Regions from separate parts of the Atlantibacter sp. genome, predicted to be linked through region 3. Evidence: predicted binding sites of a transcription regulator. Region 3 holds the regulator's gene; each other region holds the start of a gene.
What was found. The regulator CRP, encoded in region 3, controls carbon source genes, mostly activating them, when cyclic AMP is high. The targets are predictions, from matches to a motif close to ATGTGANNNNNNTCACAT.
Positions count from the first base shown of each region.

Region 1: a site for CRP is predicted at 2,170-2,187, ahead of RT120_RS06935 (ABC-F family ATPase). Genes of this name have one in related genera too.
Region 2: a site for CRP is predicted at 2,756-2,773, ahead of deoC (deoxyribose-phosphate aldolase). Genes of this name have one in related genera too.

Region 1 covers NZ_DAMBQK010000005.1:72,204-76,492, forward strand. Annotated here, with positions in the region: gene RT120_RS06925 (SLC13 family permease) at 1-1,021, shown strand, start outside; gene ldtB (L,D-transpeptidase) at 1,075-1,995, opposite strand; gene RT120_RS06935 (ABC-F family ATPase) at 2,207-3,802, shown strand; gene RT120_RS06940 (TerC family protein) at 3,843-4,289, opposite strand, start outside.
Region 2 covers NZ_DAMBQK010000006.1:169,203-173,491, forward strand. Annotated here, with positions in the region: gene deoB (phosphopentomutase) at 1-359, opposite strand, end outside; gene deoA (thymidine phosphorylase) at 459-1,781, opposite strand; gene deoC (deoxyribose-phosphate aldolase) at 1,838-2,617, opposite strand; gene RT120_RS08510 (YjjI family glycine radical enzyme) at 2,883-4,289, shown strand, end outside.
Region 3 covers NZ_DAMBQK010000007.1:12,980-17,268, reverse strand. Annotated here, with positions in the region: gene RT120_RS08665 (YccS/YhfK family putative transporter) at 1-1,413, opposite strand, end outside; gene crp (cAMP-activated global transcriptional regulator CRP) at 1,461-2,093, opposite strand; gene RT120_RS08655 (OsmC family protein) at 2,397-2,801, shown strand; gene RT120_RS08650 (phosphoribulokinase) at 2,828-3,694, opposite strand; gene RT120_RS08645 (YheU family protein) at 3,804-4,022, opposite strand; gene RT120_RS08640 (hydrolase) at 4,019-4,289, opposite strand, start outside.

The DNA.
Region 1 (4,289 bases), on a different contig from region 3:
TACCCCATCGCGTTGGCCTGAGGTGATTGACTGGCACACCCTTATTACCCTGAGCGGATTAATGATGCTGACCAAGGGCGTCGAGCTCAGCGGTTATTTTGATGTGCTGGGACGACGCATGGTGAAAGGCTTTGCCAGCGAGCGCCAGTTAGCCATGTTTATGGTCTTCGGCGCGGCGCTGCTTTCTACCTTTTTAACCAATGATGTGGCGCTATTTATCGTGGTGCCGCTAACCATCACCCTGAAAAAGCTGTGTGGCATACCGGTCACCCGGCTGATCATTTTCGAAGCGCTGGCCGTCAACGCCGGTTCACTGTTAACCCCTATCGGCAACCCGCAAAATATTTTGCTGTGGGGGCGCTCAGGCATGTCCTTTGCGGGGTTTATCTGGCAGATGCTGCCGCTCGGCGCGGTACTGGTGCTTAGCCTGCTGGTGCTGTGCGGGTTCTTTTTCCCGGCAAAGGCGCTGCATTACCAGGCGCGTGAGCAGCAGCACGCCTGGAAGCCGCGCCTGGTGTGGAGTTGCCTGGTACTGTACCTGGTGTTTCTGGCTTCGCTGGAGTTTCACGTCGAGCGCTGGGGGCTATTGCTGGTGGCGGTGGGCTTTTTGATCATGGCGCGCAACGTGCTGGTGAACATCGACTGGAGCCTGCTACTGGTGTTTATCGTGATGTTTATCGATGTGCATCTATTAATCCAGCTACCGGCGCTGCGCGATAACCTGCCTGCGGTGACGCAATTCTCTTCCGGTGGGCTATTTTTGCTCGGCGTCGGGCTGTCGCAGTTTATCAGCAATGTGCCCTCCACCATTCTGCTGCTGAACTATGTTCCTCCGTCGATGCTGCTGGCCTATGCGGTCAATATCGGCGGGTTTGGCCTGCTGCCGGGCTCGCTGGCGAACCTGATCGCACTGCGGATGGCGGGGGATCGCCGTATCTGGTGGCGCTTCCATATTTGGTCATTGCCGCTGCTGGCGTGGGGGATGCTGGTAGGATGGGGGTTACTAAATCTGATGTGCTAACGCAGGGCATAAAAAGAGCGGCTGATAAGCCGCTCTTTTTGGTTCCAGACCGATTAGTTCAAACGTACCGGCATACCGGAACGGTTTTGCAGCGCTTGTTCAACGATGCTCTGGTCGGAATCCGGCTGGGTGGTCACCGTCTGAACCGCCTGGGTCAACGTGATTGGCACCACTTCGTTATTCTCAATCTGCGCTTCGCTGGTGGAGAGCGGGTTGTGAACCTCGATATAACGGCTGCCGTCCGGCTCAACGGTGGCTTTCACCGGCTCGTTGATAAACTGAACGCGAGTCCCGACCGGCACGTTCTCAAACAGGAATTTGATGTCGTCGTTACGCAGACGCACACAGCCGTGGCTCACGCGCAGGCCGATACCGAAATCGGCATTGGTGCCGTGGATGGCATACAGACGGCCAATATACAGGGCATACAGGCCCATCGGGTTATCCGGGCCAGCCGGAACTACTGCCGGAAGCGGCTCGCCCGCAGCAGCGTATTCGGCATGCATCTTGGCGGTTGGCGTCCAGGTCGGGCCCGCTTTCTTACGTTCCACTTTGGTGATCCAGTTGATCGGGGTGTCTTTACCCAACTGGCCGATACCGATCGGCAGAACGATCACGGTATTGGAGCCTTTCGGGTAGTAATACAGACGCATTTCGGCACTGTTGATGACAATCCCTTCATGCGGGGTATCCGGCAGGATCAGTTGCTGTGGGATATTTAAAATCGTACCGCCTTTAGGCAGGTAAGGGTCCACGCCAGGGTTGGCTTCCGTCATATTGGAAAAACCCATCTGGTACTGCGCGGCGAAATATTCCAGCGGCTCGGTGTTGCCTTCTGGGATCGTGATGACCTGGTTTTGCCCGACAACACGGCTGCCGTCAGTCGGCAAAGGGTAGGTCACAGCATTGGCGGTTTTGCAAAAACCGATCACAGCGAAAGCTGCTACTAAAAGCGTGCGTAATTTCATGTTCATCTTGTGCAGTGTAGTCGAGCCTTTCTCGGCGGTAGATTAACGATTTCGGGGCGCATTATAGGTGGATTATTGCGCGCTGGGAAATCAGATGTGGATGATATCACGTTTTTTTACTTACCCTGCTAAGCATAGCCTGGCGGTTGCGGGGCGATTTAAATTCGGACTTATGGCATAATGCGGCGTTTATCACAATTTCTTGCAGGATATCGTCGTGTTAGTTACCAGCAACGTCACTATGCAGTTTGGCAGTAAGCCGCTGTTTGAAAATATTTCCGTCAAATTTGGCGGCGGCAACCGTTACGGCCTGATTGGCGCCAACGGTAGCGGAAAATCCACGTTTATGAAAATCCTCGGCGGGGATCTGGAACCGTCACTGGGCAACGTTTCTCTCGATCCTAACGAGCGTATCGGTAAGCTGCGCCAGGATCAGTTCGCCTTTGAAGAGTTTACCGTGTTGGATACGGTGATCATGGGGCACGGCGAGCTGTGGGAAGTGAAGCAGGAACGTGACCGCATCTATTCTCTGCCAGAAATGAGCGAGGAAGACGGCTATAAAGTGGCCGACCTGGAAGTTCTTTATGGCGAGATGGACGGTTACTCCGCCGAAGCCCGCGCCGGTGAACTGCTGCTGGGTGTCGGTATCCCGGTTGAACAGCATTACGGCCCGATGAGCGAAGTTGCCCCTGGCTGGAAACTGCGTGTGTTGCTGGCTCAGGCGCTGTTTGCCGACCCGGACATTCTGCTGCTCGATGAACCCACCAACAACCTGGACATCGATACCATTCGCTGGCTGGAGCAGGTGCTGAACGAGCGTAACAGCACCATGATCATCATTTCGCACGACCGGCACTTCCTGAATATGGTGTGCACCCACATGGCGGATCTGGATTATGGCGAACTGCGCGTGTATCCGGGCAACTATGATGAGTACATGACGGCGGCGACTCAGGCTCGCGAGCGCCTGCTGGCGGACAACGCCAAGAAGAAAGCCCAGATTGCCGATCTGCAATCGTTCGTGAGCCGCTTTAGCGCCAACGCCTCTAAATCTCGCCAGGCGACCTCGCGCGCCCGTCAGATTGACAAAATCAAGCTGGAAGAAGTGAAAGCCTCCAGCCGTCAGAACCCGTTCATTCGCTTCGAACAAGACAAGAAGCTGTTCCGTAACGCGCTGGAAGTAGAAGCGTTGACCAAAGGTTTCGACCAGGGCCCGCTGTTTAAGCAAGTTAACCTGCTGATGGAAGTCGGGGAAAAACTGGCAGTTCTGGGGACCAACGGCGTGGGTAAATCGACCCTGCTGAAAACTCTGGTGGGCGAACTGGAGCCGGATCACGGCACCCTCAAATGGTCGGAAAACGCGCGTATTGGCTATTACGCTCAGGACCACGCCGCAGAATTCGACAACGATCTGACGGTATTCGACTGGATGAGCCAGTGGAAGCAGGAAGGTGATGATGAGCAGGCGGTGCGCAGCATCCTTGGCCGTCTGCTGTTCAGCCAGGACGATATCAAAAAACCGGCTAAGGTGCTGTCCGGTGGTGAGAAGGGCCGTATGCTGTTCGGCAAGCTGATGATGGAAAAACCGAATATTCTGGTGATGGACGAACCGACCAACCACCTGGATATGGAATCCATCGAATCCCTGAACGCCGCGCTGGAAATGTACCAGGGCACGTTGATTTTCGTTTCTCACGACCGTGAGTTTGTTAGCTCGCTGGCAACCCGCGTGATTGAGATTACACCGCAGAAAGTGATCGACTTCTCTGGCGGCTATGAAGAGTATCTGCGTAGCAAAGGTATTGAGAGTTAATCTGATTGCTGGCCTGCCCGCGCAGGCCAGCACATCCCCGTTATGACGCCTCGACAGGCTGCCGGGCGTAAATCATCACCTTCTGAACGCGATGGTTATCCACTTCCAGCGTCTTAATCACGTAATCTCCCACTTCAACTTCTTCACCTTCGGCGGGCACCCGTTGCAGGTACTCCATCAGTAGCCCGGCGATGGTGTGGTATTCCCGCTTGTCATCCAGCGGCAGCGGCACAAACTGCACCAGATCTTCCAGTGGCATATGCCCGTTAGCGGTCCAGGTGCCGTCCTGGTTACGCTGGATATCGTGGCGAGCGTCGATCTCTTCCACCTCGTTAGGCAGGTTCCCGGCGATAGTTTCCATCACATCGCTGAGCGTCACCAGCCCTTCAATAGAACCAAACTCATCCACTACAAAGGCGAAATGGGTGCGGGCGTTGCGGAACTGCTCCAGCGCGTGCAGCAGTTGCAGGGTTTCCGGGAACACCAG
Region 2 (4,289 bases), on a different contig from region 3:
TGATCGCTGAAGTAACCCCAGTCGAACAGAACCGGCACACCGGCGATTTCCCAGTGGCCTGACGGAGTATCTTTACCGGACGACAGTTCGTGCGCCCAGGCGTAAGCGCCAATGACTTCGGCATTGCCGTCCATACCGGCGGCAATTTTACCGGTGGAGCCTTCGTGGGCTTTCACCAGACCAAGACGGGTCAAATTCGGTAGGTTCAGCGGGCCTTTACGGCCATGATCCGCGTCACCTTTTGCGCAGGCTTCAGCAATGTGACCGAGGGTATCAGAACCCACGTCGCCAAAACGCTCTGCATCTTCAGTCGCGCCAATACCGAATGAATCCAGTACCATAATGAATGCACGTTTCATATTTTCTCCGTACGTTGCGCTATCTAACGCCTTGTGGCGTTAAAAAAATGCGATCAGATCAGTATACCTAAATGCGGCTCGCCCAGGAAGCGAAGACGGTTACTGGCTGATTCTGCGATAAACTACCGGCGTGGCTTCAGCCGCGGTGTCGCTTAAAACAATCGCCGCTTTAACAGCGTTAGCTGCTTCCTGCCACGAGGCTTCATTTTTGGCGTGGATAATCGCCAGCGGGCGTTGGCTGTCAACGCTGTCACCCAGACGCGCCATATCGGTAAAGCCCACGCTATAGTCAATCGGATCGGAAGCCTGACGACGTCCACCGCCCATCGATACCACCGCCATACCTAATGCGCGGGTATCCATCGCAGAGACCACGCCGCTGCGATCGGCGTACACCGCTTTGCTCAGGGTCGCGGCAGGTAGGTATTTATCATAATTTTCAACGAAATCCGCCGGGCCTTTCTGGGCGCTGACCATGCGGCCAAACACCTCTGCGGCTTTGCCGTTATCCAGTACTGCCTGTAGCTGTTGACGGGCGTCGGCTTCATCGCGGGCCAGGCGGCCGGAGATCAGCATTTCCACACACAGCGCCATGGTCACATCAAGCAGACGCGGGTTACGGTAATCGCCCGTCAGGAACTGTACGGCTTCGCGTACTTCTACGGCGTTACCCGCGCTTGAGGCCAGCACCTGGTTCATATCGGTCAGCAGCGCGGTGGTACGCACCCCTGCGCCGTTGGACACGCCGACGATCGCTTCCGCCAGCGCTTCGGAAAGTTCATACGTCGGCATAAACGCGCCGCTGCCTACTTTTACGTCCATCACCAGCGCATCCAGCCCTTCTGCCAGTTTTTTGGCGAGGATCGAGGCGGTGATCAGCGGGATAGAATCCACGGTCGCGGTGATATCGCGGGTCGCGTAGAAGCGTTTATCCGCCGGGGCCAGCGAGCTGGTCTGGCCGATAATCGCTACACCGACGTCTTTAATGATGGCGCGAAAGCGCGCGTCATCAGGGAAAATATCAAAACCCGGAATGGCTTCCAGTTTATCCAGCGTGCCGCCGGTATGGCCGAGGCCACGACCGGAGATCATCGGCACGTAGCCGCCGCACGCCGCCACCATTGGGCCAAGCATCAGGGAGGTGACATCGCCCACGCCACCGGTGGAGTGTTTATCCACAATCGGGCCGTTGAGGTTCAGGCTTTTCCAGTCCAGTACGCTGCCGGAATCGCGCATCGCCATGGTCAGCGAAACCCGTTCTGGCATCGTCATATCATGGAAAAAGATGGTCATTGCCAGCGCGGCAATTTGCCCTTCTGAGACAGTGTTATCGCGAATGCCGTTGATGAAAAAACGAATTTCTTCGTCGCTGAGCGCGTGACCATCACGTTTTTTGCGGATAATTTCTTGAGCGAGGAACAAGGTAACCCCCAGAGATAGCAGATTTTAGGCGGCGGTTGCCCGCCGCAGGAAAGGAATCAGTAGCTGCTGGCGCTTTTGCCGTCGCCGTGGCCGAGCGCTTTCAGTAGGCTGGCTAACAGGCTGGATGCGCCGAAGCGATAGTGACGGGAATCGGCCCAGTCAGCGCCGAACAGGTCATCGGCAATCGCCAGGAATTTCTGCGCGTCTTCGGCGCTACGTACGCCGCCGGCAGGCTTGAAGCCCACAGTTTTCTGCACGCCCATATCGCGGATCACTTCCAGCATGATGCGCGCGCTTTCCGGCGTGGCGTTTACCGGCACTTTACCGGTAGAGGTTTTGATGAAATCCGCACCCGCTTTGATGGCGATTTCAGAGGCCTTACGAATCAGCGCTTCTTCTTTCAGTTCGCCGGTTTCGATGATCACTTTCAGCAGCACATTGGCTGCGGCGCAGGCATCTTTACAGGCTTTCACCAGTTCAAAGCCAACCTGCTCGTTACCCGCGATCAGCGCGCGGTACGGGAATACTACGTCTACCTCATCTGCGCCGTACGCGATAGCCGCACGGGTTTCCGCCAGCGCGATCTCGATATCGTCATTGCCATGCGGGAAGTTAGTCACCGTCGCAATACGGATATCCGGGGTGCCCTGTTCTTTCAGTGTCTTACGGGCAATCGGGATAAAGCGCGGATAAATGCAGATCGCCGCCGTATTGCCCACCGGGGTTTTGGCCTGATGGCACAGCGCGATGACTTTCTCGTTGGTGTCGTCATCGTTCAGGGTGGTTAAATCCATTAATTGCAATGCGCGAAGGCTGCTTTTGGTTAAATCGGTCATGTGTTTCTCCAGATGGAAGCCGGGTTCGCCGGTTCATTAATCACCGCGCGGAATGTTAGTATTCTAACATCTGCTCACGCTTACTCTTAGACAGACATCACAGTTATGGAAATCGATACGACTCGTCATACACTGCATATGTGATGTAACTCAAAATTTTTAGGGCAGACTGGCCGTTCAGTACGCAATGTGGGTGACAGGATCAAAAGCGCATCGCGTGAATCGTTTTACATTGGCACCACTGACAACATGTAAGGGACACATCATGTCTGAACTTCACGAAGCCGGCTTGCTGGAACGCTGCCAAAATATCGTTACGTCGGCGGGGCTTTCACCGGCTCAGAAACGCCATTTTCTGGCGCTGGAAGCCGAGAATGCGCTGCCCTATCCGGCTTTGCCGGATACCGCGCGCCAGGCGCTGGCGGACGGCGTTATTTGCGATATGTTCGAAGGCCACGCTCCATATAAGCCTCGCTATGTGCTGCCTGATTACGCTAAATTTCTCGCTCAGGGCAGCGAATGGCTGGAGCTGCCGCCCGCCGAAGATTTCGACGATGCGCTGTCGATGCTCACCATCCTTTACCATCACGTTCCGTCGGTAACGTCGATGCCGGTGTTCCTGGGGCATCTGGATGCATTGCTGTCGCCTTATGTTAGAATTCTAACACAAGATGAAATCGATCTGCGCATAAAACGTTTCTGGCGCTACCTCGATCGCGTCCTGCCGGATGCGTTTATGCATACCAATATTGGCCCGCAGGATTCGATGGTGGCGCGCGCAATCTTACGTGCCGACGCAGAACTCAAGCAGGTTGCGCCTAATCTGACCTTTATTTATGACCCGCAGATTACGCCGGACGATTTGCTACTCACCGTCGCTAATAACATTTGTGAATGTTCTAAACCCCACATCGCCAACGGCCCGGTGCATGATAAAATTTTCACACCGGGGAATTACGGCATCGTCAGCTGCTATAACTCGCTGCCAATGGGCGGCGGCGGCAGTACGCTGGTGCGTATTAATCTCAGCGAAGTGGCGGCGCGCAGCCATAGCGTCGACGACTTCTTTGCGCGCGCGCTCCCTTATTATTGTGAACAACAACGGGCTATCATCAACGCGCGCTGCGCATTTCTGTATCAGGAGTCGAATTTCTTCACAGAAAGTTTCCTGGTGCGCGAAGGCTTGATCGATCCGCAACGCTTTGCGCCGATGTTTGGTATCTACGCGCTGGCCGAGGCGGTGAACGTACTGTGCGATAAATCCGGGATCGCGGGCCGCTACGGGAAAGACGCCGAGGCCAACGAACTGGGTTACCGCATCAGCGCCGCGCTGGCCGATTATGTGGAAAACACCCCGGTGGACTTTGGCTGGAATCAACGCGCCCTGCTGCATGCCCAGTCCGGTATCAGCAGCGACGCGGGCACCACGCCGGGCGCGCGTCTGCCTTACGGCGATGAGCCCGATCCGGTCACCCATCTGCTGGCCGTTGCGCCACATCATCGCTACTACCCGTCAGGCATCAGCGATATTTTAACGCTCGACGAAACGGTGAAGCGCAATCCGCAGGCGGTGGTACAGCTCTGTCTGGGCGCGTTTAACGCCGGGATGCGCGAATTTACCGCTAACGTCAGCGGCAACGATCTGGTTCGGGTAACCGGTTATATGGTGCGG
Region 3 (4,289 bases):
GCTATACACCGCCGTGACGGTAAAGCCGATAGTCGCCCAGCCGTAATTTTTGCGGATGATGAGATAGCTCACGATGGTGATGACCAACATCGCCAGCAGGGTGTAGCCATCGGCAACGTGATAGTGCAGAGTGATCCCGGCGATGATAAGCCCGGCCATGGTGCCGCCCGCTCGGTGGAGAATACGCACCCGCGTGGCGCCGTAGCCGTTCTGGGTCACGAACATCACGGTCATTAAAATCCAGTAGGGTTTCGGTAGGTGCAGGGCGCTACCCACCAGGCTGGCAATGCTCAGCATCACCGCGATACGGGCGGAACTGCGCAGGGCGGTGGACTTCAATGACAGATAGCTTTTCAACGCGCGCAGCACGGGCAGGCGGCGCTGCTTATCTTCCATCAGATCGCGCGAATACAGTGGACGCTGGGATTTCAGCACTCTGGCGATACGGCTGAAATGGTATTCGCAGAACTGTCCCACCGGGTTATCGGGGTGCTGGCGGGCAATTTTTTCCAGCGCGCCAATCTGCTTATCCATTTCAAAGCGCTTCGGGTAACGGTGATACAGGATATCGTCGGCGCGTTCCCGCAGGCGGGCCGCCACCGTCTGGGCATTCCAGCGGATCACCGCCTCGGCGTGGCTTTCGCGCACCAGTTTCTGCACCTCTTCGGGCTGATGCAGGCTGACGGAAATATGCTCCTGCAAATCCAGCGCGATCTGGAAAGTGCGCAGCAGGCGTTTATAGCCGTGATGCTTACCGGTCGACAGCATATGTAGCTGCTGATAACACTGGGTAATCAAGTCGACGGTTTTTTGCTGGCGTGCCAGCAGCGGCGGCAACGCGCTTTGCGGATCGGTATGCTGGGTCAGCAGGCTGTATTTGGCTTCGCAATATTCCGCCAACTGGCGGTACAGCAGGCTCAGGGTTTCGCGCAGCGGCTGTTCGCGCCACACCCAGAACCAGAACCAGTTAAACAGCCCATACCACAGCGTGCCCAAGGCATACAGCAGCAGCGGCTCCCACATCGGCATATAGCCCGCCAGGCTGAGTGTGAATATCGCTGCAATAAGCGACGCCGGGAGCAGGCGAGCATGAAGCGGACTGATTTCCGCCGTTACGCCCAGGATCAGCGCCAGCCCGGAGAGCGCCAGTGGCAGCGGCACGGCGTTAAGCAGCAGTAACTGCATCGCCAGGCTGCTGAGCGCGAACAGTGACCCGCCAATAACCAGGCGTTTAAAGAAGCGCTTGTGCGGGGTGTCCAGGCCAGCGATGTTGCAGCAGGCGGGAACGAGGGAGAACAGGAGACCTTGTTGCAGATGGCCCAGAACCAGACCCACCGCCACAGGCAAACACAACACCAGGGTTTGACGAAGTGCGTAGTTGATTTCGGGGTGGTAGATCAGGCGTCGCCACATGGGTGAGATCGGATGAGACGGCGTGTTGCCACGCCGTTTCGCAGGGTTTAGCGGGTACCGTAAACCACAATGGTCTTACCGTGGGCGGAGATCAGGTTTTGATCTTCAAGCATTTTCAAAATGCGGCCAACGGTTTCGCGGGAGCAGCCGACGATCTGGCCGATCTCCTGACGGGTAATTTTGATCTGCATACCATCCGGGTGGGTCATGGCATCCGGCTGTTTGGCCAGATTCAGCAGCGTTTGTGCGATGCGGCCAGTGACATCAAGGAAGGCGAGGTTGCCCACTTTCTCTGACGTCACCTGCAGACGGCGCGCCATCTGCGAAGACAGACGCATCAGGATGTCAGGGTTAACCTGAATCAGCTGACGGAATTTTTTATAAGAGATTTCTGCCACTTCACACGCCGTTTTGGCGCGAACCCAGGCACTGCGTTCCTGACCTTCTTCGAACAATCCCAGTTCGCCGATGAAATCGCCCTGATTCAGATAAGAGAGGATCATTTCCTTGCCCTCTTCATCTTTAATCAGCACTGCCACGGAGCCTTTAACGATGTAATACAACGTTTCCGCCTTTTCACCCTGGTGAATCAGCGTGCTCTTCGATGGGTACTTATGAATATGGCAATGAGACAAGAACCATTCGAGAGTCGGGTCTGTTTGCGGTTTGCCAAGCACCATGCGCGGTTATCCTCTGTTTTAAGCTGACTCCAGAGAGCAACAATAATAACCCTCTGGGTTTTTGCAATCGTCTCTTCTCCTGGCCGGAGAAGGGGCCTTTAACGTCCTGTGGCCTGTAATAGGTGTGGTCGTATGCACACATGCATTACATCAATGTATCGCTGTAGCATCCGACTGTTTTAGCATAGCTTTACGTGAGTGTCTCCTATTGTCTCGTTTCAGCTTGACCTGGCTCTCATCCGTTGCGCGTTTTGTTACAGCCGCGTAATCTGTCAGTAATTTTGAAACACTGGAGTAACCAAAATGCAGGCAAGAGTGAAGTGGGTAGAAGGGTTAACTTTTCTCGGTGAGTCCGCCTCAGGACACCAGGTTTTAATGGACGGCAACTCCGGTGACAAAGCGCCCAGCCCGATGGAAATGGTATTAATGGCGGCGGGCGGTTGCAGCGCCATTGATGTGGTGTCGATCCTTCAGAAAGGACGTCATGACATCACCGACTGCGAGGTGAAATTGACCTCCGAGCGCCGTGAAGAAGCGCCGCGCTACTTTACCCACATCAACCTGCATTTCATCGTGACCGGTAAAGCGTTAAAAGACGCGGCGGTGTCCCGTGCGGTAGATCTGTCGGCAGAGAAATATTGTTCAGTCGCCTTGATGCTGGAAAAAGCGGTGAACGTCACCCATTCCTACGAAGTGATTGAAGGATAAGTGCTTAATAAGGCGGCGTTGCCGCCTTAAATTTTTCGCCCTTCCATGATTCTTTTTACCAGCGGCAGCATGATCAGCTCCATCGCCAACCCCATTTTCCCGCCTGGCACCACTAATGTATTGATGTGGGAAATGAATGAGCCCTGCAACATGGCCAGCAGCCAGGGGAAATCGATCCCTTCCAGGTTCCTGAAGTGAATCACCACCAGGCTCTCATCCAGCGAAGGAATTGCCTTCGCGGCAAACGGGTTTGATGTATCAACGGTGGGGACACGCTGGAAGTTAATATGGGTACGCGAGAACTGCGGCGTGATGAAGTTGATGTAGTCTTCCATCGAACGCACGACCGAATCCATCACCGCTTCACGGGAGTGCCCGCGTTCGCTGGTGTCACGGATGAGCTTCTGGATCCATTCCAGGTTGACGATCGGCACCACGCCCACCAGCAAATTCACATGGCGCGCGACATCATGATGGGGCGTCACCACGCCGCCATGCAACCCTTCGTAAAACAGCACGTCCGTGGGTTCGGGCAACGGTTGCCAGGGGGTAAAAGTACCCGGTACCTGGTTCCAGGGTACGGCTTCGTCATAGGTATGCAGATATTTACGCGATTGCCCGGTACCGGTTTGCCCGTACTGATTAAAAGTCTGTTCCAGCAGGCCAAAGTCGTTGGCCTCCGGCCCGAAATAGCTGATGTGCCTGCCCACGTCGCGCGCTTTGCGGATCGCCATATCCATTTCAGGGCGGGTATAGCGATGAAAGCTGTCCCCTTCCACTTCAGCGGCATGCAGGTTGAGCTGGGCGAAAATCTTACGAAAGGCGAGGCTGGTGGTGGTGGTCCCGGCCCCGCTGGAGCCGGTAACGGCGATGATCGGATGTTGGGCAGACATAGCGGAACAACTCCTTAGGGTAGCGACGTGAAAATAAGACCCGTGCAAGGCGAATGAGTTCTGGCGGTCTGATCTGCCGCCAGTGGTTTTTATTGTTCAGCGAGCGGTCTTACCCCCGAAACTGATCGCGCGGCATGATGTTGACCGTTTCATGCAGTTCCGACCACACCAGAACCGCGTCGCCGCGTTCCAGTTGGTGCTTTACCTGAGAGACTTTATCGCTGAGCGAGCGTTCATGTTCACCATAATCGGTGCCTTCCCGCAAGACAAAAGCTTCAATGAGGTTTTCAAGCGTTTCCGGGTCGAGGGATTGCCAGGGAATAATCATGGTTTATCCAGATAAGGTGTGAGCCAGTCGGGAATGCGCGCTTCAAGCCACATTTTCGGACGCAGGGCGGTACCGCCTACGAATCCCACGTGCCCGCCATATTCGGTCAACTGGTATTCGATATTGGCCGGTAGCTGGGCGATATCTGGGATAACGTGGCTATCCATAAACGGGTCGTCCTGCGCATGAATGATAAGTGTAGGCTGGGTAATCGACGCCAGCAGCGGCATCGCGCTACAGCGCCGGTAATAATCGATGGCGTCGTCA